Granulimonas faecalis: one gene and its partner. The protein of the gene in region 2 interacts with the protein of the main gene of each other region in a pairwise test. Links are inferred from orthologs where the notes say so. Each region holds a gene or a part of one and is shown on either strand. Other genes may lie near its edges. The genes, in order: tsaE and rlmB.

Evidence for each region.
Region 1: the proteins of rlmB (region 2) and tsaE interact in binary tests that used the Escherichia coli proteins (3 or more experiments, as listed by UniProt). The link is inferred for Granulimonas faecalis from one-to-one orthologs.

What each region holds. Positions count from the first base shown.
Region 1 is NZ_BQKC01000001.1:267,769-284,102, reverse strand. The notes cover bases 12,667-15,656. They hold tsaE (tRNA (adenosine(37)-N6)-threonylcarbamoyltransferase complex ATPase subunit type 1 TsaE), read right to left. Parts: upstream 14,440-15,656; coding sequence 13,894-14,439; downstream 12,667-13,893. Other genes in these bases: alr (alanine racemase), read right to left, coding at 15,097-15,656; OR600_RS01250 (uracil-DNA glycosylase), read right to left, coding at 14,442-15,086; tsaD (tRNA (adenosine(37)-N6)-threonylcarbamoyltransferase complex transferase subunit TsaD), read right to left, coding at 12,667-13,820. Outside these bases: OR600_RS01330 (beta/alpha barrel domain-containing protein), read right to left, coding at 1-94; OR600_RS01325 (dihydrodipicolinate synthase family protein), read right to left, coding at 97-987; OR600_RS01320 (SIS domain-containing protein), read right to left, coding at 990-1,610; OR600_RS01315 (hypothetical protein), read right to left, coding at 1,620-2,147; OR600_RS01310 (HpcH/HpaI aldolase family protein), read right to left, coding at 2,144-2,917; ulaA (PTS ascorbate transporter subunit IIC), read right to left, coding at 2,988-4,307; OR600_RS01300 (PTS sugar transporter subunit IIB), read right to left, coding at 4,350-4,646; OR600_RS01295 (PTS sugar transporter subunit IIA), read right to left, coding at 4,646-5,059; OR600_RS01290 (DeoR/GlpR family DNA-binding transcription regulator), read left to right, coding at 5,461-6,255; deoC (deoxyribose-phosphate aldolase), read right to left, coding at 6,577-7,281; OR600_RS01280 (GntR family transcriptional regulator), read right to left, coding at 7,435-8,217; OR600_RS01275 (sensor histidine kinase), read right to left, coding at 8,333-9,568; OR600_RS01270 (response regulator transcription factor), read right to left, coding at 9,565-10,272; OR600_RS01265 (C39 family peptidase), read left to right, coding at 10,467-11,192; more of tsaD, read right to left, coding at 11,430-12,666; more of alr, read right to left, coding at 15,657-16,257; OR600_RS01240 (NAD(P)H-hydrate epimerase), read right to left, coding at 16,259-16,334. UniProt on the Escherichia coli protein: Required for the formation of a threonylcarbamoyl group on adenosine at position 37 (t(6)A37) in tRNAs that read codons beginning with adenine.
Region 2 is NZ_BQKC01000001.1:506,856-518,148, reverse strand. What follows is about bases 2,501-5,253. They hold rlmB (23S rRNA (guanosine(2251)-2'-O)-methyltransferase RlmB), read right to left. Parts: upstream 4,511-5,253; coding sequence 3,491-4,510; downstream 2,501-3,490. Other genes in these bases: cysS (cysteine--tRNA ligase), read right to left, coding at 4,513-5,253; OR600_RS02270 (NYN domain-containing protein), read right to left, coding at 2,935-3,498. Outside these bases: transcription termination/antitermination protein NusG, read right to left, coding at 1-152; preprotein translocase subunit SecE, read right to left, coding at 156-521; rpmG (50S ribosomal protein L33), read right to left, coding at 699-848; tuf (elongation factor Tu), read right to left, coding at 1,058-2,248; more of cysS, read right to left, coding at 5,254-5,997; cysE (serine O-acetyltransferase), read right to left, coding at 6,000-6,728; ispF (2-C-methyl-D-erythritol 2,4-cyclodiphosphate synthase), read right to left, coding at 6,772-7,251; ispD (2-C-methyl-D-erythritol 4-phosphate cytidylyltransferase), read right to left, coding at 7,253-8,011; DNA integrity scanning diadenylate cyclase DisA, read right to left, coding at 8,008-9,078; OR600_RS02235 (ATP-dependent Clp protease ATP-binding subunit), read right to left, coding at 9,268-11,293. UniProt on the Escherichia coli protein: Specifically methylates the ribose of guanosine 2251 in 23S rRNA.

The DNA of each region.
Region 1 (16,334 bases), 240 kb from region 2 along the record:
TCTCGAGGGCACGCTCCGGAGTCTCGGGGCGCACCACGGCAAAGGCCCATCCATCGGCCAGTCGCTGGCCGACCTCGGCCCTCTGCAGCCCCATGGTCACTCCTCCCCCGCAAGCGCGGCCACGAGGGCACGGGCGGCGGCATCGGCCTCGGGCCCAGCCTCCTCCACGGGGAGCCGGGCCGGCCCGACCGGATAGCCCGACAGCTCCACGAGGCGCTTGAGCATCTGGGGCACGGCACCGAGGTGCAGCACGTCCCGCACCGGCTCGAGCGCGGCCTGGAGCTCGGAGGCGCGCCCGGTCTCGCCCGCCTCAAGGGCGGCCCAAAGGCCCACGACCGTCTCGGGCACGAGGTTGGCCGTTCCCGCCACGGCGCCGGATGCGCCGAGGGCATGGGCCGCAGAGATGATCCCGTCGGAGCCCACCAGCACGTCAAGGGCGCCATCGCCCGCCTCGATATAGGAGGCGAGGAGGTCGAGGTCGCCGGAGCTGTCCTTGATGCCGGCGATGGAAGGGTGGGCGGCAACCTTGGCCACGACGGCCGGCGCGATCACGCGTCCCGTGGCCTTGGGGATGTTGTAGAGCAGGACCGGCACCTCGGCGGCGTCGGCGACGGCCTCGAAGTGCGCCGCGAGCTCGTCGTCGCTCGGCTGCAGGAAGTACGGGTTCACCACCGAGAGACCCGACACACCGGTGTCCTGGACCCGTTTGACGAGCTCCCGCGCCTCCGCCGTGGAGCAGGAGCCCACGCCTGCGATGACCGGCACCCGGCCGGCCGCCCGCTCCACAAGGTGCGCCGTGTATGCCACCCGCTCGTCGTCGGAGGCCACATGGAACTCGCCGTTGGAACCAAAGGCGAACAGGCCGTCCACTCCGGCGCCCACGAGACGTTCCACGAGGGTGTCGGCGTTCCCCGCCACCAGCGGCTGCCCCGCCGTGCGGCCGAACGGGGTCAGGATGGGGACGATGACCCCGGAAAAAGCCGCCATGGTCAGACCACCGCCGACTGCGTGCCGAGGATGGATGCACCGAGGGCGCCGGCCGGGTGCCAGCGCACGTAGGTCTCGGGGTCCAAGCCGCGCTCCGCCTGAAGCAGGATCGACAGGCACTGGAGCTCGATCATCTCCGCCAGGATGGAGGCACGGGGCGGCTTGTTCATGGCGTCCCCCTCCTGCTCGACACCGGCGATGAGGGCCACATCGGCATTGCGCGCCAGCCAGGACCCGGGCTTGCCGGTAAGCGCCACGATACGGGCGCCGTTGGCCTTGAGGCACTCCACCGAGCGCTTGAGCTCGGAGGTCTCGCCGGAGTTGGAGATGGCGACCACGACGTCGCCGGGAAGCACCTGGCCGGCGCTGCCGTGGACGCACTCGGTGCCGTCGAGCTGATAGGCCGGGGTCCCGGTGGACGAGAACAGCGACGCCGCGTACCCGGAGACATGCCCCGGCTTGCCGATGCCCGTCACATGGAGACGTCCGCCGGCGGCCTCGGCGTCAAGGATGAGCCTCTTGGCGTCGGCCAGCGCGCCGTAATCGATGGCCCCCACGTAGTCGCGGAGCGACCGCGCCATGATGTCGAGGAACGTCCTCGCTTGGTCTTTCTCAAAGTGCATGGGTTCTCCTCAAGTCGTCAAAGATGGGACGGGGCGGTCATGGTCGGCCGGGGCGACACCACGGTCGCCGAGGGCGCGGGCGAGCGCGGAGGCAAGCCTGTCGGCGTCGGCGCGGCCGTCGCACCCCACGGCAAGGGCCTCGAAACCGGCTGGGTGGTCCACCCAGTCGCCCCAGAGCAGCAGCACGCACGAGGTACCGCGTACCTCCGTGCGGAACGCCGTCACCGAGCGGCAGGGCACGCGCCTTCGCCCGCCGCCGCGACCGGCCGGGGGCAGCACGAGGTCATCGCCGTCGAACTCGATCACGGGTGCGGGCCTCACGGCGTCGCGCGCCGCCGCAGCAGCCCGCCGGCTGAGCACCCAGGCGACCGGCACGGCCGCCAACGCCCCCAGGAGCCAGAGCACCGAGCCCGTGACCTGGGCGAGGGCCCCCGATGCGAAGGCGGCGAGCAGGGAGGCCGCGGTACCGGCGGCATAGGCTGCGACGCCCCGCACGGAGGAGCGGAAAGAGGGGACGGCACGGAGGTCGTCGCTCATCGCGCACCCCCTCCCAGCAGACGGTCGTAGTCGGCACGGGCCCCGGCGAATGCGTCGCGCAGCAGATGGGCGTCGATGGCGCTCACCATGAGGTCGAGGTCTCCGGCATAGGTGCCGAGGAGCTCGTTGGACCCGATGATCCCAAAGGCCCGGCCGTGCCTCCTGCAGGCGTCGCGCACGCGGTCGATGAGGGCGAGCTCCTCGGCACAGCCCACCTCGTCCGGGCGGCCGAGCGAGATCGCGAGGTCACAGGGGCCCACGACCGCAGCGCCGACGCCGGGGGTGGAGAGGATCTCGTCGACGTTCTCGACCCCGGCCACCGTCTCGATCTGCACGACCGCGAGGGTGCCGTCGTTGGCGGCCCCCATGGTCGGGCCGTGGCCGCCGCTGGGGCCAAAGCGGGTGTGACCGCCTCCAGAGTAGCTTCGCCGCCCCAGGGGCGGGTACTTGGACCACCCCACAAGGAGGCGCGCCTGCTCGGCCGTCTCCACCATGGGAACCATGACCCCCGTCGCACCGAGGTCCAGCGTGTGCGACACCCAGTCCCGGCTGAGCTCGGGCACCCGCACCACGGTGGGCAGCCCGCAGGCGTCGGCGAGCAGGAGCAGCGACCCGAGCGACCCCGCATCGAGGTTGCCATGCTCGCCGTCGAGGAGCAGGAAGTCCAAACCGGCCGCCTTTGCCATAAGCACGCAGGGGGCGTCGTCGAGCACCTGCACGAGGAGGCCGCCCTGGGCCTTCCCCTTTCCGAGGTCGCGAAAACCAGTCATGGGGTTCTCCCATCCCGGGGCGGGCACCCACGGCGCCCGCCCCGCACAGCATCCCTAGGGCCGACAGGTGTCACTGGAAGAAGGAGCCTATGCCGTAGACGATCGATCCGATGACGTTGTAGTCGACGTTGGGGAACGAGGCGCCGGCGATGCCGAGGCCCGAGAAGAGCGGGTACAGCAGCAGCGGGCCTGCGCAGAGCACGATGCCGATGAGGAACGAGCCGAGGGCCGCGCCGCGCCAGCCGCCGTAGGCGTATCCCATGACGCCGCAGGTGCCGCCGGAGAAGAAGCAGATGCCGGCCGCAGGGATCATGATGGTCTCGCTATGGAACAGCACCATGAGGGCCATGGCCGCCAGGCCGCCCAGGAACGAGCCGATGAAGCCGATGATCACGGCGTTGGGGGCGAACGGGAAGATGGCGGGGCAGTCGACGGCGGGCAGGGCGTTGGGAACGAGCTTCTCGGAGATGCCCACGAAGGCGGCGGTGATCTCGGCGATGAACTGGCGGACGCCAAAGATGAGGACGGACATGCCGGCCGCGAACTTCAGGCCGGCAAGGAAGGGCCACAGCCACCAGAGGTCGTTACCGAAGTACTGGCCGGCCAACGTGGCGCCGGTGCTCTCGTTGACCACGTCGTTGAAGTGGCCGGTGACGAGGCAGGCGATGGTGACGATGTAGAACAGTACGATCATGAACAGGGCCACGGAGAAGACGAAGTCCTTGAAGAGCTTGAAGAACTCGGGAAGCTCGCGCTCCTCCACGGCGCCCTTGGCGAGGTCGGCGTCGTTCTTCTTGGCGAAGAGCTTGCCGCAGTAGCCCGCGATCATGTAGCCGATGGCGTTGAAATGGCCGATGGCGAAGGTCCGGCCGCCGGCCACCTTGTCGACGAAGGGCTGACAGAGCATGGGCAACGCCGCACCGCAGACGCCGAGGACGAGGCCGCCCAGGAGCACGGTCACCATGAACGGGGCCCCGAGGCCGATGAACACGAGGGCGAGCACGCAGGAGAAGTAGAGGAAGTGCTGGCCCGTGAGAAAGATGGCCTTGAACGGGGTGAACTTGGCCACCAGCACGTTGCAGACGAAGCCGACGAGCATGACCAGGGCGACCTCGGTGCCGTAGGTCTGCAGGGCGAGCGACGTTGCCACCTCGACCTGCGTCACCACGCCGGAGACGGAGAACGCCCTGTTGAACATGTCGGAGAAAATGGTCACCTGGGCCGACATGGCGTCGGAGCCGATGTTGAAGATCAGAAAGCCGATGATGGTCTTGACGGTGCCGGAGAAGACGTCCACGGCCGACTTCTTCTGGAGAAGGAGGCCGATGAGGGCGAAGACGCCCATGATCACAGCCGTGTTGCGCAGCTGCATAAGGAACATGTCTACCATATGGGTTCCTCTCGGGGCCCGGACGGGCGGTTGTCGGTTCGTTTACTCGGTCTGGGCCTCGGCCCACTCCTTGAGGACGCGGCGGATCTCCTCCTTGTCCACGAGGTTCTTCACCCCCACCGCCGCGGGCACACGCGGGTCGGCGTTGAGCTCGTCGGTGAGGTCACACATGGTTATGACGAGGTCGCCCGTGAACCCGAGGATGGAGTCGAGGTTGCCGTGCTCGGTGACTATGGGCAGCCCCTCCTCGGCAATGACCTGGTCGCACTTGATCTTGAGGATCATCGACGAGCCCATGCCCGCCCTGCAGCACACCAGCGCACGGTACTTCTTGGCCATCAGAGGCCTCCTTCCTTCTCCCGGATGAGGTCCAGCACCTCTCCGGCCGTCTCTGCCTCGTCGAGTCCCACATAGAAGCCCTCGTCGCCCAGCAGCTCTGCAAGGGACATCAGGGCCTGCAGGTGCCCGCCGTCGTCGGCGGCCACCAGAGGGAAGAGGTAGCTCACAGGGTCGTTGGCCTCGCTCCCGAACTCCACGGGCTCGGCGAGGCGCACCACGCCGATGCCGTTGCCCAAGGCGCCCTGGTCGGGGCGCGCGTGGGGTATGGCCACATGGGGGGCCAGCACGAAATAAGGACCGAGCTCCTTGGCGCCCCGCACGATGTCGTCCACGTAACCCTGGGTGGCGATCCCAGCCTCCACAAAGGGCGCGACCGCCGTGCGCACGGCGTCCTCCCAGTCACGTGCGACCACATCGAGTTAGACGAAGGGCTCCTGCACAAGAGCGGACAGCACCGATCCACCTCGCTCTCCTCCAGGCGGGCGCACCCGCCACCGACAAGCCGTGGGGAAACATCCATTAATCCGTTCCCCCTCGCTTGAAATATGAACGTTTTGACGGGAAATGGACTATGAATCCGCGATCATCCCCGAACGGCCAGATATTGCCCCTGAGCGGTACATCCGTTTTTACCTTAATCTACCTGCTGTTTTATATTCCCGTGCGCGTATTGTCCCTGAGCTCCATTCAAAAGGACATTCGTTCGTATAATACGAACATAACCCACGATTTATATGAACGTATTCCATGGAACCGTGGGATGAAAAACAATGGGGCCTATACTGTCCCCAGGGACCCACGGACGGGAGTGCCGATGAAACGCAGCCGCGACCTTGTCGCCGAGAGACGCGACGCCATCATGGTCCTCGTGGAGCAGCGAGGGGAGGTGGCGGTCTCCGAACTCGCCGAGCGCTTCGAGGTCTCGCCGCTCACCATTCGACGGGACCTCTCCTACCTCGAGGAGCAGCGGGTGGTCGTACGGCAGCACGGCAAGGCGGTGCTGGACAACCCCCTGGGAAGGCCCTCCGGAACGAGACGGGTGCGCTCCATCAGGACCATCGCCACCGAGGCCGCCTCCCTCGTGGAGGACGGGGACTGCATCTTCATCAACGCCAGCTCCACGGCCCTGGCCATCGTCGAGCACATACGCGCCCAGGACGTGACCGTGGTCACGAACAACGGGAAGGCGCTCTTCCTGGCCTCGTCGCCCCACGTGTCGCTGCTGCTCACCGGCGGAGAGATCCGGCCTCCCAAGGCGTCCATGACCGGCGAGGACGCCCTGCGCTGCATCGAGCGTGTGACGGCCACCAAGTGTTTCTTGGGCACGAGCGGGTTCTCCCCCATACACGGGCTCACCTCGGCCACGGCGCCCGAGCCGGCGGTCAACGCCGCCATGCTCGACCACGCCCTCACCCGGGTGGTGGTGGCCGACTCGGAGAAGATCGGCCGCACGTCGAGCTTCCACTGGGGCGACCCAGGCGACATCGACCTGTTGATCACCGACACGGGCGCCACCGACGAGCAGCTGCAGGCGTTGGAGCGCCACGGGCTCCGCAGCGCCGTGCGGTGCGACCCGGCGGGGGAGCTTGCGGCGGAGCGGCTGTTCTAGCCACCGGCGCCCGAGCCTGCGCCTGGCGGCCGGTTGGCGCACCCCTCGACGCGCACCTCTCGGCGCCTCGGCGCCGCCAGCTCCCTCCCTCTCGACACCACCCCCTTATCGGCACCTGAACGCGATTGAGGGCGCCCCTCCCCGCACCTGAACGCGCTCGGGGGCGGATTACGCCTCCCTGAATGCGATTGAGGGCGACTTCCGGCATGGTTCCGCGCTGGAAGTCGCCCTCAATCGCATTCAGGTGCCGACGGGGGTGCCGACGGGGGGGGTACAGGTGGCGCCGACGGGCGGCAGCCGCCCTACCCCGCGGCAGCCGCCCTACTCCCCCAGCACCTCGGGCGTGGAGCGGTACCCGATGCCCATGCGATCGATGCCCTTGTCGATGAGCTCGAGGAAGTGCTCCCGGTCGCGAATGCAGCCGGAGCCCTTGACGCGGATCTCGCCCTCCCCGGCCTCCATCATGAGGTCCACCACCTCGTTGGTGGCGCCGCGCTGCTCGCCACCGGTGTAGAAGCCGGTGGACGACTTGATGAAGTCGGCGCCGGCGGCCACGGCGCAGCGGGTGCCGTCCTGAATCTGCCCATGGGTGAGGGCGTCCGTCTCGATGATGACCTTCACCAGGACGCCCCTGGCGTGGCAGGCCTCCACGACGGCGCGGATGTCCTCGGTCACGTAGTCGAGGTCGCCGGAGCGCAGGCGACCGTAGTTGGCCACGATGTCGAGGTCCTGGATGTCGTAGCCGTCCATGATGGCCTCGGCCTGGGCCACCTTGGAGGCCGTGGAGCTGGTGCCAAAGGGGAAATCGCACACCACGCAGAGACCGGTGCCGGTACCCTCCACCATGGGGGCCACGATGGGCAGGCTCGACGGGTTGATGCAGATGGTCGCGCAGCCGAAGTCGATGCCCTCCTGGGCGTACCTCCTGATGTCCTCCACCGTGAACTCGGGCTTGAGGACCGACTGGTCGATATAGGCGGCGAGCTCGGCGCGGCTCATCTCGGAGGCGGGCTTGGCGGGGGTCATGGTGCTCCTCTCTGCAAGGGGTCTGAAGGACGGTTCGAAGATACGACCGCCCGCAGGCCTTTTCGGGGAGCGTGGGGAAAAACAGCCTCCTGATGCTGAACGTTCTGTACGTTTGCGGCGGGGCGGCGGCCGGTGTCCGCGCGCGCCGCGACCCTAGGCGCGCCGGTAGGCGGTGCCCTCGGCGGAGACATCGAGCACGAACCGCGAGAGGGCGGCCGGCATGAGGATGACGCTCGTCTCGAACGGAAGACCGTCGCCGTCGAGGGTCTGGCGCACACAGCGCAGGGCCGGGGCGCCGGGCTCCAGCCCAAGGGCCCGGGCCTCCCCCGCCGCCAGCGTGCAAGCCTCGTAGGCCTCCAGCGCCCGGGCGGGGAGCTTGCCGCTGCCGGCGGCAATGGCAGCGTAGAGGGAGCCCGTGCCCTCCACCTGCCCCCGGGAGAGGCCGGGCACGAGGTCCTGCGGCACCCAGGCCGTCACATACTGCCGCGGCTCGCCGTCGGCCATGCGCACGCGCACCACCCGCCAGAGGGGCGTGCCCTCGGCCACCTGGAGCTGGCGGGCCTGACGCTCGTGGGCGGGCACGGCGGAGAGGTCCAGCAGGCGGGAGAAGGGCTCGCCGCCGGCGGAGCGCACCTGCCCGGAGAAGTTGAGGGCCGTGGAGATGTCCTCGGCTTCCTCGGGCCACCGGGCGAAGGTCCCGAGCCCCCGGCAGCGCACCACGCGGCCCTCGCGGGCGAGCTCGTCGAAGCAGCGGCGCACAGTGCCCCGGGAGAGGCCGAAGGCCCGGCAGAGCTCCTGCTCGGAGGGCAGCGGCTGGTCGGGACCCACTGCGCGCGCGGCGATGACCTGCAGAATGCGATCCTTGAGCTGGCGGTAGAGCGGCGCCTGCGCCGCCGGGTCCAACGGCGGGGCGCACACGAGGGCGAGCACGTCCATGGGTCCTCCTCCGGTGGCCGACGGGACAAAGGTACCCGAGCGGCAGCCCCGGCCGGTGGGACAAAAGTGCCCGACCATTGGGACAAAAGTGTCCGGGTGGTGGGACGAGGCGGGGTCAGCGGGGCAGCTCCACCGTGAACGTCGTCGTGCCGCCGGCGCTCTCCGCCCACACGCGGCCGCCGTGGGCCCGGGCGATCTCCTCCACGATGGAGAGGCCCAGCCCGGCCCCGGCGCCGTCGCCACGGGCGTCGTCGCCTCGCACGAACCGCTCGAAGACGTGGGGCAGCAGCTCCTCCGGGATGTCGGGCCCGTTGTCGCGCACCGTCATCCGCACGCCGCCGTCGGAGGCGCGGCCCACCCCCACCACGACCTCCGTGCCGTCGTCGCCGTGGGCCACGGCGTTCCTCACCAGGTTGGAGAGCATGCGGGCGGCCCGGCCCGGGTCCACGGCGGCCACGCACGGGCCGTCGGCCGCCACCCGCACCGTCAGGCCGTGGGCCGCGGCGTCGGGCATGGCCTCCTCGGCCACCTGCTCGCCGAGGAGCACGAGGTCGACCCGGCTCCTCTCCAGGGGGATGGTCTGCAGGTTGAACCGCGAGATCTCGAAGAGCTCCTCCACCAGGTCGCCGAGGCGCACCGCGCGCCCGTGGGCCACCGAGACGTAGCGACGGCGAGCGTCCTCGGGCAGGTCGGGTGACTCGTCGAGGAGCTCGAGGTAGCCGGTCACGGAGGTGAGCGGGGTCCGGAGGTCGTGGGCCAGGTAGGTCACAAGCTCGTCCTTGCGGCGCTCCGCGGCGAGCGCGGCCTCGTCGGCCTCCAGGCGCTCCCGACGCACCGACTCCAGCTCGCGCCCGGCCACGGAGAGCTCCTCGGGCAGGCGCACCGGCGCCGCGGGGTCGCGCACGAGGTCGGTCACCGCGGCGGCGAGGTCGTCGAAGGCGTCGAGGTAGCGGCGCTGCGCCCAGAGGAACACGACCACCAGCCCGCTCAGGTAGACGACGACGGCCGCAGGGGCCTTGAGGTCGTGGAGGCGCGTGTAGAGCGTGATGTCGCGCACGCGGAAGACCTCCTCGCCCGTGGCCTCGTCGTAGCCGCCCACCACCTGATAGGCCTTGCGGGGGTCTGAGAAGCGGCCCGTCTCCGCGAGGACGTTGTAGTCCTCCACCGTGTAGGTGGCCCATGCGGAGTCGTTGGCTGCGATGGCCTCGCCGAGCGCGCTTACAAGGTCCCGCGAGCCCCACGCCACGAGGAGGCAGAACAGCGTCCACAGGGCCACCGCGAGCACGGTGCGGCCCTCGACACGGCGGGCCAGGACGCGGGCCTGCTCGCTGCGGGAGGCCCGCCGCCTCACCGGCCGTCGCCCGACACGCGGTAGCCCACGCCCCACACGGTCTGCACGTAGCCGCGGGAGGCGTCCACACGCTCGAGCTTGGCGCGCAGGCGTCGGATGTGCACCATCACAGTGTTGCGCGACGAGGCGTCCGGCTCGGCGTCCCACACGCGGCGGAACAGGTCGCCCACGGGCACGGGGTCGCCGTCGGCGGCCATGAGCTCCTGGAGGAGGCGGAACTCCGTGGGAGTGAGGTTGAGGGGCACGTCGAGGAGCGACGCCCGGTGCGCCACGGGGTCGAGGGCGAGCGGGCCCACCCGCAGGCCGTGGGAGGAACCCTCGCTGCGGCGCAGGCGCGCCCGGATGCGGGCCACGAGCTCGCGGGGGCGGAACGGCTTGGCCACGTAGTCGTCGCCGCCGATGGTAAGGCCCACCACCTGGCTGGTCTCGTCGTCCTTGGCGGAGAGGAAGATCACCGGCAGGTCGGGCTCGCGGGAGCGGAGGAGGCGGCACGTCTCGAAGCCGTCCATGCCCGGCATCATGACGTCGAGGACCACGAGGTCGACGGGGCCGTCGGTCACGGCGGCCAGGGCCTCCTCGCCGCTGCCCACGCCCACGAACCCCAGGCCCTCGCCCTCCACCAAGGCGCCCACCAGGCCCACGATGGCCGGGTCGTCGTCCACCACGAGGACCCGCGGCGTGCGCCCCTCTCGTCCCTCCCCCATGGCTCTCCCCTCTCCCCGCTCCGTTGCCCCCAGTCTAGGGGGACTGCGAGTGCCGGACGGCCCTGTCAGGCCACCGTAAGGAATTCGTAAGCCACCCTTACGGGCTTGTCAGCAAGCGTAAGGCGCCCGTCACGGACTTTCCGGGAGGCAGGGCGGACGATGGGGACACCGAGACGCGACGTGAGGAGGACCCCATGGACACGCGACCCACCACCGTTGCCGCCAACCCCTACCCGGACGAGAGCGCGGCGTTTCCCGCACCGGCGTCCTGGCAGGAACCGCCCCACCGACGCGTGGGCGCCATGGTGCTCATGGTCCTTGCGGCCGTGGTCGCCCTCTGCCTCGTGGCCGTGGCCTTTGGTCTGGCGGGTACGGCGGCGCGGGCGGCGGACGGCTCGTGGGCGAGCGACCCTGCGGGGCAGTGGCGCCAGGGCAGCGTGCCGCGGCTGTACCAGACCGACCCCGCCTGGTCCGGGGAGCCCTACGCCGGGCAGACCGTCGGGGAGGCCGGCTGCGGGCCCACGTGCCTCTCGGCCGTGTACGTGGCGGTCACGGGGCGCGGCGACCTCACGCCGGTGGACGCCGCGCGCCTGTCGGAGCGGGGCGGCCATGTGACCGACGGCCTCACCGCCTGGACCCTCATGGACGAGGGCGCCGCCTCGGTGGGCCTCGCGTCGCGGCCGGTGGCGGCCGACGCCGGCGCCGTGCGGGCGGAGCTGGCCGCAGGCAGGCCCGTCATCGCCTCCATGGGCCCGGGCGACTTCACGAGCAGCGGGCACTTCATCGTGCTCACCGCCGTGGACGACGCCGGGCGCCTGCAGGTCATGGACCCCAACTCGGAGCCGAGGACCGAGCAGCCCTGGAACCTGGAACGCACCCTCTCCCAGGCGCGGGCGCTGTGGTCCTTCTCCAAGGCGTGACAGCGGTGACAGTGGTGTGACAGCGGTGCCTGGCCCATCTGTCACTTCGCATGTTTCTCACTTTATGATATGCCTCCATGCCGGAGGGGCCTGTGGCATGGGTTTTGGCCTCCAGACGCCGAGAAACCCATGCCGTAGCGGCCTCCAGCATGGGCTCTTGGCACCTACCGGGCGAGAATCCCATGCCAAAGCTCGCTTTGGCATGGCCGGGCGGTGAGGCCGGGACAGCAGGCGCCCCTACAGCGACATGTTGGGGTCCCCGTCCATCGACAGCGGGACCAGCCGGCCGGCATGGTAGTCGCGCAGGGCCACCAGCGCGATCATGGCGGCATTGTCGGTGCAGGCGTTCATGGGCGGCACGGTCACCCGCACACCCCGCTCGCCCAGGCGCTCGCGGTAGGCCGCACGCAGGGCCGGGTTGGCCGCGACGCCGCCGCCCACGCAGAAGTCGTCCACGTCGCACTCCTCCACGGCCGTGAGAGCCTTGGCCACCTGCACGTCAATGACGGCGGCCTGGAAGCTCGCGGCGAGGTCGGGCAGGTCGATGGGGCGCCCGGCGGCGTTCTCGGCCTCGATGTAAGTGATCACCGCGGTCTTGAGGCCTGAGAGCGAGAACCGGTAGTCGTGGCTGTGGAGCATGGCCCGCGGGAACGCCACCGCCCTGGGGTCGCCCTGCTCGGCGAGGCGGCTGATCACGGGGCCGCCGGGGTAACCCAGGCCCAGGGCCTTGGCCACCTTGTCGAAGGCCTCCCCCACGGCGTCGTCGATGGTCTCTCCCAACACCTCGTAGTCGCCCCAGCCGCGCACGTGCACGAGCATGGTGTGGCCACCCGAGACGAGGCTCGCCACGAAGGGCGGCTCGAGGTCGGGGGTCTCGAAGAGGTTGGCGTAGAGGTGGCCCTCCAGGTGGTTCACCCCCACGAGGGGGATCCCGGCGGCAGCGGCGAGCCCCTTGGCGAAGGCGATGCCCACCACGAGGGCGCCCACGAGGCCAGGGCCCTGGGTGACGCCCACGCAGTCGAGGTCGGAGACCAGAAGCGTCTTGCAGCCGAAGTGCGCGCCCGCCTGGGCCATGGCCTCCTCGAAGACGCCCACCACGGCCTCGGTGTGCTTGCGGCTGGCGATCTCGGGCACCACGCCGCCAAAGCGCGCGTGGAAGTCGATCTGGGTGGCCACCACGTTGGCCACGATCTCGCCCGTGCCGTCGATGACGGCCATGGCGGTCTCGTCGCAGGAGCTCTCGATGGACAGCACCAGCGGTTTTGCCGCCTCGACGGCAGCGGCAGCCTCGGCCGTGCGGCCCGCGTCGACCATGGGCCAGGGCTCCACGGCGGCCGTGGGGTCGGGCAGGTCGTCGCTGGCGGCGATGGAGAGGGGCAGGGACGCCGTGAGGATGAGGGCGTCGCGGCCGCTGCCGTAGTAGTCGGGGCGCCGGCCGGCCTCGGAGAAGCCCACGGAGCCGTAGAGCGCCCGGGCGGCGGCGTTGTCCTCGAAGACCTCGAGGGACGCCGTGCGGGCGCCGAGCATCTGGCCGTCGTAGGTCACCCGGGCCAGGAGCCTGCGGCCGACGCCCTCCCGGCGCCGGGCCGGGCTCACGCAGACGTCGAGCACCTCGAGGTCGTCGCCGGCCATCTGGGCGCCGGCGAAGCCCACCACCTCGCCCTGGTCGTGGGCCACCCACCAGGTACGGCCCTCGGCCCCCAGCTCCTGGGAGAACATGGCCTCGTTCCACGGAGTGTGCTCGGTGCCGGCGAAGACGGCGTCCTCGAGCAGCGCCACCTGGGGCGCGTCGTTCACGCCCATGGGGCGCAGCTGGAGGTGGCGGCCGGCCAGGGCGTCGTCGACGCCGGTGGTGGCCACGGTGGCCGGCTCGGCCATGCCCAGGCGTTTGAGCTCGTTCTCCTCGGCGTCCGAGAGGCGCGTGTACACCGGCAGGACGAGGGCGGGATGGCCGTCGCCCTCCCAGAGGGCGGGGTCGGCCGCGGCCGAGAGGAGCAGCGACTCCCCCGTGGGGTGCCAGAGCGCCTCGGGCAGCACGGCGGTGAGGCCCGCCTCGGCAAAGAGCCCGCGGTACTTCCTGAGACCGTCGCCGGTGAGCTGGATGTCGGCGCCGTCCGCGCGGTCGGCCCACGCCGCCGCGGCGGCCGGTGCCTTCATCACCGTCTCCACCGAGAAGAGCCGCTTGGGTCCCTCGTCGTCCACGCCATAGAGGCCCGGGTAGACCTCGCGGCGCATGGCGTCGCCTACCACGCCCACGAGGCCGCGCACGCCGGCGGCCCAGGCGCGCCAGGCCACGGCGTCCAGGGTGGAGGCGCCCGCCACCGGGCGGTCGAGCCCGCAGCCCAGGCCCTTGGCCGTGGCGATGCCGATGCGCACCCCCGTGAAGGACCCGGGGCCGCGGCCCACCACCACGCGGTCCACGTCGCCCATGGAAAGGCCCGCCTCGTCGAGAAGGCCAAGGCACGTGGGCACGAGCTCCACGTTGGCTTGGCGACGGCACGGACGGTCGCCCGAGGCCAGGACCTCCACGCGCCGGCGGCCGTCGCCAACGCCCACCCGCGCCACGGCACAGGCAAGCTCGTCGGTGGAGGTGTCGAAGGCAAGGACGACGCGGTCTGGTGTGGTCATGGGCAGGTCCTCCAAAGGCTCGGGTTGCACCACGCCATTCTAGTTCCCCGGGACGCCCATGAAGAGACGGGCCTCAGCCGACGGACCCCGCCACCGCCGCGTCCAGGGCCGCCGCGAGCTCCGCGCCCCGCACGCCCGCGCCCCGCACCTCCACGGTCCGGGCCGGCTCGGCGCCGCCCTCCACGGGTGCGCGCGATATGGCCACGTCCAGGCGCTCGTCGCCGAGGTCGTCGGCAAAGGCCTCGCCCCACTCCACCAGGCTCGCCCCCTCCACGCCGGCGACGTCGAGCACGCCGGCGTCGCCCAGCTGGTCGGCGTTGTCCAGGCGGTAGAGGTCGAAGTGGTAGAGGTCCAGGGTCTCGCCCCGGTGGACGGCCATGATGTTGAACGTGGGGCTCGTGACGTCGTCGGTGCAGCCCAAGGCCCGGGCCACCCCCTTGGTGAGCTGGGTCTTGCCGGCCCCGAGGTCGCCCGTGAGGATCACAAGGTCGCCCTCGCCGAGAAGGGCCCCCAGAAGCTCCCCCAGGGCCTGGGTGGCCTCGGCCGAGGTGGAGGCGTAGCGGCCCTCCCCGGTGCGGGTGAGGCCGTCCATGGCGGTATCGTCGCAGGTGACTCCCATCGTCACTCCTCCCCCACGGGGACGCCGCCCGCCGCGGGGGCAGGGGCGGCCGGGTGCTCGGCCAGCCATTGGCCGAGGAGCGCGAAGTCGGCCTCGAGGCTCGCCTGCTTGGTGCGGTCGTAGATGGCCGCGGCGGGGTGGAACACCGGCAGCACGTGGAAGTGCCCCGTCTCGTAGAAGCGGCCGCGGAGCGACGTGATGCCCTGCTCGGTACGCAGGATGAACCTCGTGGCAAAGTTGCCCAGGCACACGATGACGTCGGGCCAGACGCTACGGATCTGCTCCCGCAAAAACGGGCTGCACTCCGCGATCTCCTCGGGCCGCGGGTCGCGGTTGGAGGGCGGGCGGCACTTGAGGACGTTGCAGATGTAGACCTCATCGCGCCTGAGGCCGGCGATCTCGAGCAGGGCGTCGAGCTTCTTGCCGGCGGCACCCACGAAGGGCACGCCGGAGAGGTCCTCGTTCTTGCCCGGGGCCTCGCCCACGATGACCACGCGGGCGTAGGCGTCACCGTCGCCGAACACGATGTTCGTGCGCGTCTCGCAGAGCGGGCACCTGCGGCAGTCGCCGAGGAGGTCGCGCACGGCCGACAGCGGCACCTCGCCGGGGCGCTGATTCTCGTAACCCGGGATCTTGAGCATGGCCATAGCTGCCCCCTTAGACGTAGACCTTCTCGAGCCTGAGGCCGAAGTCGCAGACGACCTCGTAGTTGATGGTGCCCGACAGCTCGGCGAGCTCCTCGGCCGTTATCTCCTCGTCGCCGTCCACACCCATGAGGGTGACGAGGTCGCCCTCCTCCACGGGGCCGCAGGGGCGGTACTGCCGCACCTGGTTGACCTCCACGGCGAACATGCACTGGTCCATGCAGACGTTGCCCACCTGGCGGTGGCGCCGGCCGCGGCAGAGCACCTCGGCGCGGTTGGAGAGGATGCGCCCGTAGCCGTCGGCGTAGCCGACGGGAATCGTGGCCACCTGCACCGAGGAGGTGGTCACGCGCCAGGTCATGCCGTAGGAGACCCCCGTACCCACCGGCGGCCAGCCGCAGCGGGTGACCCGGGCGCGCACGGCCATGGCCGGTTCGAGGTCGATGTGGTCGCGGCTGGGCTCGCAGGGGTGCAGGCCGTAGAGGCCGATACCCACGCGCACCATGTCGTAGTGGGTGTCCTTGTGGAGCACCACCGAGGGGGTGTTGTCGCAGTGAACGAGGCCCGGGTCGAACCCGGCGTCGCGCAGGGCCGCCACAGCCTCGTCGAAGTGGCTGCGTTGGAGCTCCCAGTCCCAGTCGCCCGGCACGTCCGCCGTGGCGAAGTGCGTGAAGGTGCCGGCGCACACGAGACCGGAGTGGAAGTCCACGGCGCGCCGGAACTCCACGGCCTCGGCCCAGGGCACGCCTATGCGCGTCATGCCGGTGTCCAGCGCCAGGTGGTAGGCCCCCTGGCGGCCGCCGGCCGCGGCGTACTCGCCAAAGGCCAGGGCGAACTCCGTGGTGTAGACCGAGGGCATGAGGTCGTAGGCGAGGAGGTCGGGGATGGCCGTGGCAGGGGGCTGCGAGAGGACGAGGATAGGCTTGGAGACCTCGGCCTCGCGCAGGGCGATGCCCTCGCGCACCGTGGCCACGGCGAAGGCGTCGGCGCCGGACGCGGCCATGAGGGGGGCGCACACGGCGGCACCGTGGCCGTAGGCGTCGGCCTTCACCACGCACATGAGCTTGACGCCCCGTGCGAGGCGCTTCTTGTACTCGCGGGTGTTGTGACGGATGGCGGAGCGGCTCACCTCCACCCAGGCCCAGCGGGTGTCGGGGCAGCGGCTCTCCGCCACCTCACTCACCTTCCTCGGGCGACACACCGGCGACGGCCAGCGAGACCTGCTCCTCCATGGCGTCGAGGGCGAGGCCG
Region 2 (11,293 bases):
TCCTCCTTGAGCTCCGTGACCTCCTCGGTGGGGATCTGGATGTCGACGACCTGGCGCTGGAGCCCGTAGGACTCGATGCGGCGCTCGAGGTCGGTCTTGACCTTGTTCTCGTAGCCCGAGTAGGTGTGGATCACATACCAACGCTTGGCCATGGCCTATCCCCTCAGTCCGGAGTAACCGATGAGCGCGGCCACGACACCGGAGTCGATGAGCCAGATGGCCACACCGAAGACAACGAGGATGGCGACGACGGCGACGGTGTAGTTCTTGAGGTCCTCGCGGGAGGGCCAGACGACGCGCCGCATCTCGGAGCGGACCTCTCCGAAGTAGGAGGTGGCACGCTTGATGAGACCGGGCTTGCCGGACTTGGCGGCCTTGGCGGGGGCCTTGGAGCCCTCGGACTTGGCCGGGGCCTTCTCGGGGGCCTTCTCGGCCATGATCTGGGCCTGGGCCTCGTTGCGCTGACGCTCGGCCTGACGTGCCTTGCGGGCGGCTCGTTTGTTGCGGTCCTTCTTGGCCATGGGGCTCATGTCCTCCACAAAGCTCGGACTTCTCGACTAGACATTAAAAACCGGCCCGTCCCTATAGGGAGGGCCGGTGAATTGGCTGGCAGCCCAGGTAGGACTCGAACCCACAACAAACGGTTTTGGAGACCGCCGCTCTACCATTGGAGCTACTGGGCTGTGTGAGACTCTATTCTAGCGCGTCTCTTTGTGCAGCGTGTGGTGACGGCACCACCGGCAGTACTTTTTGAGCTCCATGCGCTCAGGATGGGTGCTCTTGTTCTTGTAGGTGGTGTAATTGCGACGCTTGCAATCGGTGCACGCAAGGGTGACGAGAGTACGCATGAATGGATTCCTTCCCAAGTACCGGACATGGCCGCTCTTACGTCACAGCCATGCGCGAGTGATTACGCTACCACCCCGCCGGTAAGCCGTCAACAGAGATGGCCCACCAAATCCTACGTTCACGGGATGGGCACGGCAGAGGTGGGAACGGTCGGCAACAAAAAAGCCCGGCACTCGAGGTGCCGGGCTTTCACGATCGAGGAAGCGAGTTACTCGATGATGGTGGCAACACGGCCGTCGCCCACGGTGTGGCCGCCCTCGCGGATGGCGAAGCGGAGGCCCTCCTCCATGGCGATCGGGTAGATGAGCTCACCGGTGATGGTGACGTGGTCGCCAGGCATGGCCATCTCGACACCCTCGGGGAGGGAGATGTTACCGGTGACGTCGGTGGTGCGGAAGTAGAACTGCGGACGGTAGCCGTTGAAGAACGGGGTGTGACGGCCGCCCTCCTCCTTGGTCAGGACGTAGACCTCGGCGGTGAACTTCTTGTGCGGGGTCACCGAGCCGGGCTTGCAGAGGACCTGGCCGCGCTCGATCTCCTCGCGCTTGACGCCGCGGAGCAGGATGCCCACGTTGTCGCCGGCCTCGCAGAAGTCCATGGACTTGCGGAACATCTCGATGCCGGTGGCCACGGAGTTGGAGGTGGGCTTGATGCCCACGATCTCGACCGGGTCGTTGAGGCGGAGCTGGCCGCGCTCGACACGGCCGGTGGCGACGGTGCCGCGGCCGGAGATGGTCATGACGTCCTCGACGGCCATCAGGAACGGCTTCTCGTTGTCACGGGCGGGGGTGGGGATGTAGTTGTCCACCTCGGTCATGAGGGCGCGGATCTGCTCGACCCACTTCTCGTCGCCCTCGAGGGCGCCGAGGGCGGAGCCGCGGATGATGGGGAGGTCGTCGCCCGGGAAGTCGTACTCGGACAGGAGGTCGCGGGTCTCCATCTCGACGAGGTCGATGAGCTCCTCATCGTCCACCATGTCGCACTTGTTCAGGAACACGACGATGTAGGGCACGCCGACCTGACGGGCGAGCAGGATGTGCTCGCGGGTCTGGGCCATGGGGCCGTCGGTGGCGGCGATGACCAGGATGGCGCCATCCATCTGGGCGGCACCCGAGATCATGTTCTTGATGTAGTCGGCGTGGCCGGGGCAGTCGACGTGGGCGTAGTGACGGTTCTCGGTCTCGTACTCCACGTGGGCGACGGAGATGGTGATGCCACGCTCGCGCTCCTCGGGGGCCTTGTCGATGTCCTCGAACGCGGTGAAGTTGGCGCGGCAGCCAGGGGTCTCGGAGAGAACCTTGGTGATCGCGGCGGTCAGCGTGGTCTTGCCGTGGTCGACGTGGCCGATGGTGCCGATATTGACATGCGGCTTAGTACGCTCGAACTTCTCCTTGGCCATGTGCCATCCTCCTTCTGGAAACAGGACTTCCCGCTTCGCAGCCATTGATGCCTACGTGCTAAATATGTCTAGCGGCCCCCGGAGGGACCGCAAGATAACCTGGTAGCGGTGACTGGATTCGAACCAGTGACGCCGCGGGTATGAACCGCGTGCTCTGACCAACTGAGCTACACCGCCATGCTTGAAATGGAGCCCGCGACCGGATTTGAACCGGTGACCTCTTCGTTACCAACGAAGTGCTCTACCGACTGAGCTACACGGGCATGGTGGGGATGCTTGGACTCGAACCAAGGAACCCATAGGGAGCGGATTTACAGTCCGCCGCAGTTGCCGCTGTGCCACATCCCCATCCGTTTTCAAGCCGCGCTGCCAGGTGCTGGACCCACAACGCGCTAGTGATACTACGCCCGGGGCAAATCCGTGTCAACGTATACCCCGGACCCGGGTGTATCCATACCATCGTTTCTGCACAACCCCAGCTAGACAACCCTATACGACCGCCATTACGGGGGTTTCCGATCGGAGGCGCCACCCACGCACCCAAATCGTACCGAGAAAAAAGGCGGCCCGCGGGCCGCCTTCGTCGGTGGGTGGAGCTGATGGTCGGATTCGAACCGACAACCGTCCGATTACAAGTCGGGTGCTCTGCCGTTGGAGCTACATCAGCGCAGGGACGATGATAGCGCTTAGACCCGGCGCCCGAGCAGTGCGTTGAGCTTGGCCGCCGTCTCGGGGTCCAGGCGGTCCTCCAGGCTCATGCGGGACCACGTGCGCTCCTCGCGCTCCCGCTCGATGGACCGGTTCATGGCCGCCACCTCGTGCACGAGCATACGGCTCGACACGCGGGTGACGCCCGGCCCCTCCACCGTGGCCTGGATCGTGCCGTCGGAGGTGACCACCGTGACCCGGCGGCCGGAGTCGCGCGCCTCGGTCACAAGCCCCTCGATGACGGTGTCCGCCGAGACGCCCCTGCGGGAGAAGACCTCCCGCACGCCGCCGCGCCTCGTCTCGGGGCGGTGCTCCCCGCGATTGTTGGCGCCGTCGTAGACGATGACGGCCTCGTACTCGTGCTGGGCGTAGGCGGCGACGTCGGCCAGGAGCGCCTCGCGGGCGCGGCCGAACGGGTCGGTGCCGAGGCGCTCGGGCACGGAGCCGTCGGGCTCGTCGAAGAGGTCCTGGTAGCGGGGGTCGGCGAAGAGCACGTTGTAGCCGTCCACCACGAGGAGGGCCCGAGGGGCCCCCTTAACCACGGTCGACGCCCCCCTCGCGGCCGGCCTCCCGGAGGCGCCGCATCCACTCGTAGGCCATGACCGTGGCGGCCTGGGCCACGTTGAGCGACTCCACGCGGCCGCGCTGGGGCAGGCGGCACGAGAAGTCGCAGCGGTCGAGGAGCAGGCGGCTCACGCCGGTCTGCTCGTTGCCCATGACCAGGCAGAAGCGACCGCCGAGCGGCGCGTCCCAGACGTCCTGCTCGGCGTGCTCGGTGGCCGCGCCGGCCCAGAACCCGGCCTCCTTGAGGCGGTCCACCGCCGTGGCGAGGTTGGAGACGCGCGCGATCGGCACGTGGAGCACGGCCCCGGCCGACGTCTTGTAGGCCCCCACGCCCACGGAGGCGGCGCGGGCCTTGGGGATCACGACGCCGGCGGCGCCCGCGACCTCGGCGGAGCGCACGATGGCGCCGAAGTTGCCCTCGTCGGTCACATGGTCGAGCACGAGCACGAGCGCGTCGCCGTCGCCGGCGGCCGCCACGACGTCCTCGAGGTCGGCGTAGGGGAAGTCATCGAGCTCCACGACCACGCCCTGATGGGCGCCGTGACTCGACATGGCGTCGAGGCGGGCCTTGGAGCAGATGTCCACCTCCACGCCGTCGGCCTCGAAGGTGGCGGCGAGCCGGGCGAGCTTGGGGTCCTGGCTGCCCTTGTTGAGGGCGATGTGGGCGCGCCTCACGGGCACGCCGGCGGCAAGGGCCTCGTCGACGGCGCGGCGGCCCTCCACGAGCACGCGCTCCTCGGCACGCGGCTGCCGGCGGGCGGCCTGCGGGCTCCCCTTGCCCTGGGCACCCCTGCGGCGGTCCCCCTTGGGGGCCTTGGGCGCCTGAGGGCCCGCCTTGCCGGCGAGGCCCGCCTTGCGGCCGTCGCGGCCCCTCCACTGGCGGCCGTCCTCGCTGCTCCAGGCGCGGGGGGCCTGGCCACGGCCCCGGCCGCGCCTCCCCTGCTGCCCGTTGCCCTGCTGGCCCCTGGGGCCCTGGTTCTTGGACGCCATGGTCAGCGCCCCCCTTCCTGACGGGTGATGCGGGTGCCGGCCTGGGTGTCCTCCACCACGAGGCCGAGGTCCGAGACGGCATCGCGGATGGCGTCGGCGCGCGCCCAGTCCTTCGCGGCGCGGGCCGCGGCGCGGGCGTCCACGAGGGCCGCCACGGCGCCGTCGACGTCGTCGCCGTCGAAGCCCACGAGGTCGCGGGCCACGTCCACGAGCCCGGCGGGCAGCGGGTCGGCCTGAGGCCGGACGCTCTCCAGGCCGAGCACCTCGAGGAGCTCCACGAGGGTGTCGGAGGCGCGCAGCAGCGTGGAGGTGCACGCCCCCGCCCCGGCGGCGTCGAGGTAGGCGTTGGCCTGGTTGGCGAGGGAGAAGACGGCGGCGAGGGCCGAGGACGTGTTGAAGTCGTCGTCCATGGCCGAGGTGAAGCCGTCGCGGGCGGCGTCGATGGCGTCGGACAGGGCCTGGGCGGCGTCGCCGCCGCAGCTGGAGCCGTCGGAGTTCTCGGCCGCCCAGCGCAGGTTCCTCGCCGTGGTGCGCAGGCGCTCCAGCGCGCCCACGCAGCCGTCGAGGCGCTCGAACGAGAAGTCGAGCGACGAGCGGTAGTGGGTCTGGAGCATGAGGAGGCGCACGGCGTCGGCCGGGTAGCGGTCGAGGACCTCCTTGAGCGTGTGGAAGTTGCCGAGCGACTTGCTCATCTTCTCGCCGTCGACGCGGAGCATGCCCGTGTGCATCCACAGGTTGGCCAGCGGCTCGTGCCAGCGGCAGCAGGCCTGGGCGCTCTCGTTCTCGTGGTGCGGGAACACGAGGTCGGAGCCGCCGCCGTGGATGTCGATGGGTGTGCCGAGGTAGCGGTGGACCATGGCGGCGCACTCGGTGTGCCAACCGGGGCGCCCCTCGCCCCACGGCGACTCCCAGCTGGGCTCGCCGGGTTTGGCCGCCTTCCAGAGGGCGAAGTCGAGGGGGTCGCGCTTGTCGGAGTTCTCCTCGATGCGGGCGCCCACGAGCAGCTCGTCGACGTTGCGGCCCGAGACGCGGCCGTAGGTCTCGCAGCTGCGCACGGAGAAGTACACGTCGCCCGAGGGCACGGCGTAGGCGTTGCCCTGGTCGATGAGGCCCGAGATCATGGAGACCATGGCGTCGATCTCCTGGGTGGCGCGGGGCCGGATGTCGGGGGCCAGCACGTTGAGGCGCCCCATCTGCTCGATGAAGGCGTCGGAGTAGGTGCGGGCGAGCTCGGCGGCGGTGACGCCCTCCTCGTTCGCGCGCTGGATGATCTTGTCGTCGACGTCGGTCAGGTTCTGCGCGAAGCGCACCTGGTAGCCCTTGTAGACGAGGTAACGGCGGATGACGTCGAACGCGAGGAACGTCCTGCCGTTGCCGATGTGGATCTGGTCGTAGACCGTGGGGCCGCACACGTACATGGAGATGTGCCCGGGCTCCACGGGGACGAGCTCCTCCTTGCGGTGGGTCTGGGTGTTGTAGACGAGCATGGTCACTCCTCAGTGCCGCTGGGTGCCTGGGCGGCTTCGCCGCCGTCAGGTTGGAATCGTACATCTTGGGAGGGGGCCGCCTGGGCGGTGAGGGCGGCCACCTGCTCCTCGAGCTGGGAGATGCGCGCCGTCAGGATCTCGACGGTCTGCTCCATGGGGTCGGGCAGGTACTGGCGCCGGCGGTCCGTGTGGGCCGGCTGCGTGCGCACCCGCACGCCGCAGCGCGTGGTCACGTGCCCGGGGACGCCCACCACGGTGCAGCCGGCCGGGACGTCCTTCACCACCACGGCGCCGCCGCCCACCTTGGAGCCGTCGCCCAGGGTGATGTCGCCGAGCACGGCGGCCCCCACGCCCACGGTGACGTTGTCGCCCAGGGTGGGGTGGCGCTTGCCGGTCTGCTTGCCGGTGCCCCCCAGGGTGACGCCCTGGTAGATCATGCAGTCGTCGCCGACGATCGTGGTCTCCCCCACCACGATGCCGCTGCCGTGGTCGATGAGGAAGCGGCGGCCGATGGTGGCGCCGGGGTGTATCTCGACCCCGAACCGGTGGCGGCTCCACGTGGAGAGGGTGCGGGCCAGGAAGCGGTGGCCGTGGGTCCAGAGCCAGTGCTGACGCCGGTAGGCCCACACGGCGCGCATGCCGGGCGAGTTGACGAGGATGGAGATGGTGGACGTGGCCGCCGGGTCGTGCTCCCGGAAGGCGCGGACGTCCTCGCGTATGGAATCGAACATGGGTGTCCCATCGACGGGGCGGTTCGGGAGGTCGGCGGGGCGCCTAGGGGCGCTCCATGAGGCAGACCGCCCAGGCCTCGATGCCCTCCTCGCGGCCCACGAAGCCGAGGCGCTCGGTCGTGGTGGCCTTGAGTCCCACGCGGGAGACGTCGCATCCCATGGCGCGGGCCATGGCGGAGCGCATGGCGTCGCGGTGCGGGGCGAGGCGGGGGGCCTGGGCGGCGACGGTACAGTCGCAGTCGAGGAGTTCGTACCCAGCCTCCCGCGCGAACCCCATGACGCGGGACAGCAGGACGAGGGAGTCCGCGCCGGCGTAGGCGGGGTCGTCGTCGGGGAAGAGACGGCCGATGTCGCCCAGGCGGCAGGCGCCGCAGACGGCGTCCATGAGGGCGTGGGTCACGACGTCGGCGTCCGAGTGGCCCGCGAGGCCTCGGTCGCAGGGCACGACGACGCCGCCCAGCACGAGGGGGCGCCCCTCGCAGAAGGCGTGCACGTCGTAGCCGTGGCCGATGGAGAGGGCCATGTCACTCCCCTTCCCGCTCGGCGGCCAGGAGGGCGGCCTCGACGACGGCCAGGTCCTCCGGGTAGGTGAGCTTGAGGTTGTTGCGCTGGGCGTCCACCACGGCCACGGGGAGCCCCATGGCCTCCACGAGGGAGGCGTCGTCGGTGCCCACGGAGCGGGCGCGCCGGTGGGCGGCGCGGATGACCTCGATGGGGAACGCCTGGGGCGTCTGCACGACCCAGAGGTTGCCGCGGTCGGGCGTGGCGGACACGGTGCCGTCCCGGACCACCTTGACGGTGTCGGTGCAGGGGCAGCCGGCCACGGCGCCGCCCAGCGAGGCGTCGGCCCGCAGGCGGGCGGCCACGGCCTCGAAGGTATGGGGGCGCACGAGGGGCCGGGCGCCGTCGTGGAAGGCCACGAGGGGGACCTCGGACGAGACGGCGTCGAGACCCGCGGCGCAGCTCGCCTGGCGGTCGTCGCCGCCGGGGACCACCGCGACGGGGAGCGCCAGGGGCAGGCCGGCCACGAGGGCCTCCATAGCGGCGAGGTCGGCGGGGCGGCAGACGAGCACGAGCGCGGCCACGGAGGGGGCGGCGTCGGCGGCGAGGAGCGACCACGCGACGAGCGGGCGGCCGGCGACCTCGACGAGGGCCTTGCCGCCCGGGTGGCCGAACCGCTCCCCGGAGCCGGCGGCGACCACCACCACGGTGAGGTCCGCGCCCGGGTCGGGCGCGGCGACGGCGGCGGGCCGCGCCTCGGCCTGGCAACGGCAGCGGCTCATTCCTTCCTGCCCCACATGCGGTAGAGGCTGTCGGCCAGGATGCCGGGGTTCTTGACGCCGATGTCGTCGAGGCGGCTCGGGTTGTCCTCGATGTCGTCCATGAGCTCCTGGAGGCTGCCGTACTCGTCCACGATCTTGTCGGCCATGCCCTCGCGCACCACGGAGATGCGCGACAGGGTGCGCAGGCCCAGGGGCGCCATGATGGAGTCCTCGCCGAGGCCCTCGTAGCCGAGCATGGCGCCCACGCGCTTGAACGAGTGGAGCTGCGCGGCGTCGAGCTCGTGGAACTGGCGGCGCACCTCCCGGGCGGTCTCCTCGGAGGAGTCGCGGGCGTAGTCGCGGATCATGAGGGTGTACTCGTCGTCCATGTCGCCCACGAGCTGCTCGCGCTGCATGGCGATGGTGCGGCCCTCGCTGCCGAGCTGGTCGATGAGGTCGTCGAGCTCGTCGGCGGCCGTCATGAGCACCTCGAAGTACGAGAAGATCTTGGAGATGTCGGCCAGGGTGACGTAGTTGTCGAGCTCGAGCGTGGTGAGGCGCAGCAGGTTGCGGTCCAGCGCCTGGCGCGTGGACTGGAGGGTCACCAGCAGCTGGTTGACCATGTCCATGATCTCCTGGACGGTCTTGATCTGGAAGGAGCGGCCGTCGAGGTAGACGTTGACCACCTGGCGGCGCTCGGAGACCGAGATGACCATGGCGTTGGTGAGGATGCTCATGCGCGCGGCCGTGCGGTGGCGCATGCCGGTCTCGGAGGTGGGGAGCGACGGGTCGGGGTTGAGGTGGAAGTTCGCCCGCTTGATCTGGGTGAGGTCCTTGTCGATGACGATGGCCCCGTCCATCTTGGAGAGCTCGAACAGGCGGTTGGCCGTGAACGAGATGTTGAGCGGGAAGCCGTCGTCGCCGGCGGCCAGGACGGCGTCGACGTCGCCCACGCAGATGAGGGCGCCGAGCCGGCCGGCGATGATCATGTCAAGGGCGCGGCGCAAGGCCGTGCCCGGCGCTGTCTGGCGCATGGCGCACTCCATGCGCTCGTCCAGGGACAGCGACCGGTCGCAGAAATCCCCCATGAAGACCCTTCTGTCCGAAGCGCCCCGCGACGCGCGGCACGCCCCTTAACCCTAACAAAGCGGGCGGGCGCCGTGGGGGCGCGGCGGGGCTGCGACAGAGGTCCCACAGAGGGAGAGGTCCCACAGAGCGGCGCCCGGCCCCGCGGGGTGCGGGACCGGGCGCACGGTCGGGTTCGCCTGGAAGGCCCGTCAGGCCGAGGCCTCCTGGGAGCCGGCCCCGGAGCCCTTGGCGAGGGCGCTCCGGCCGGGTGCGCCGCCGGGGGCCGGCAGGCGCGACATGGTCTCGCGGACGGTCTTCTCAGGGATCTCGCCGGCCACGTGGTCGAAGACGAGGGCGCCGTCGCGGACGTCCACGGAGACGACCTCGCCCCTCTCCCACCTCCCCTCGAGGAGCTCCTCGGCGAGCGGGTCCTCGATGAGGGTCTGGATGGCGCGGCGAAGCGGGCGGGCGCCGTAGACCTGGTCGGTGCCCTCCTTGGCCACGAGGTCGCGGGCGGCGTCTGTGAGCTCGATGGACATGCCCTCGTCCACGAGGCGGTCGCGGAGCTCCCGCACCATGAGGTCGACGATGGAGCGGAGCTGGTCCCTCTCGAGCGACTTGAAGACCACGACCTCGTCCACGCGGTTGAGGAACTCGGGGCGGAACTGCCGCTTGAGCTCGCCGGTGACGCGCTGTTTGATCTCGCGGTCCGAGAGGCCCTTGCCCGAGGCGCCGAAGCCCATGGGCGTGGTGGTGGCGATCTCGCGGGCGCCGATGTTGCTCGTCATGATGATGACGGTGTTGGAGAAGTCCACCTTGCGGCCCTGGCCGTCGGTGAGCCGGCCCTCGTCCAGGATCTGGAGGAGGATGTTGAAGACGTCAGGGTGCGCCTTCTCGATCTCGTCGAACAGCACCACCGAGTACGGGCGGCGCCGGACGGCCTTGGTGAGCTCGCCGCCCTCGTCGTAGCCCACGTATCCCGGAGGGGCGCCCACGAGCTTGGAGACGGCGAACTTCTCCATGAACTCGCTCATGTCGTACGTGATGAGGGCGTCCTCGCTGCCGAAGAGGAACTCGGCGAGCGACTTGGCCAGCTCCGTCTTGCCCACGCCCGAGGGGCCCAGGAAGATGAAGGAGCCGCCGGGGCGGCGCGGGTCCTTGAGCGGCGAGCGGCTGCGGCGGATGGCGCGGGACACCGAGCTCACGGCCTCGTCCTGGCCGATGACGCGCTCATGGAGCACGGACTCGGCGCGCAGGAGCTTGGAGGCCTCGGCCTCGGTGAGGTTGGACACCGGGACGCCGGTGATGAAGCTCACGACGTCGGCGATGTCGGCCGAGGAGACCTCCACCGTGACGGCGTCGAGCTCGGCGTGCCACTGGGCCTCGAGCTCCTCGCGGCGGCCGGTGAGCTCCTTCTCGCGGTCGCGCAGACGGGCGGCCTCCTCGAACTCCTGGGCCTTGGCGGCGCGGGACTTCTCCTCGGCCACGGAGGCGAGCTCCGCGTCGCACTCGACGATGGCGTCGGGTACCACGATCTTGTGCACGCGGGTGCGGGCGCCGGCCTCGTCGATGACGTCGATGGCCTTGTCGGGCAGGAAGCGGTCCTGGATGTAGCGGTTGGACAGCACGACGGCGTCCACGAGCGCCTCATCGGTGTAGCGGACGTGGTGATGCTCCTCGTAGCGGTCCTTGAGGCCCTTGAGGATGGTCACGGTGTCGGCCACGGAGGGCTCGTTGATGTAGACGGGCTGGAAGCGGCGCTCGAAGGCGGAGTCCTTCTCGATGTGCTTGCGGTACTCCTCGGCGGTGGTGGCGCCGATGACCTGGATCTCGCCGCGGGACAGCGGCGGCTTGAGGATCGAGGCGGCGTCGATGGAGCCCTCGGCGGAGCCGGCGCCGATGAGGGTGTGGATCTCGTCGATGAACAGGATGTCGCTCTCGGACTCCATGACCTCGTTGACCACCCGCTTGAGGCGCTCCTCGAACTCGCCGCGGTACTTGGAGCCGGCGACGAGGGCGGCCACGTCGAGCGTCCAGATCTGCTTGCCGCGCAGGACCTCGGGCACGTTGCCGTCGGCCACGAGCTGGGCGAGCCCCTCGGCGATGGCGGTCTTGCCCACACCGGGGTCGCCGAGGATCAGCGGGTTGTTCTTCTGGCGGCGCGCCAGCACCTGCATGACGCGCTCCACCTCGGAGTCGCGGCCGATGACCGGGTCGAGCCGGCCGTCGGCGGCC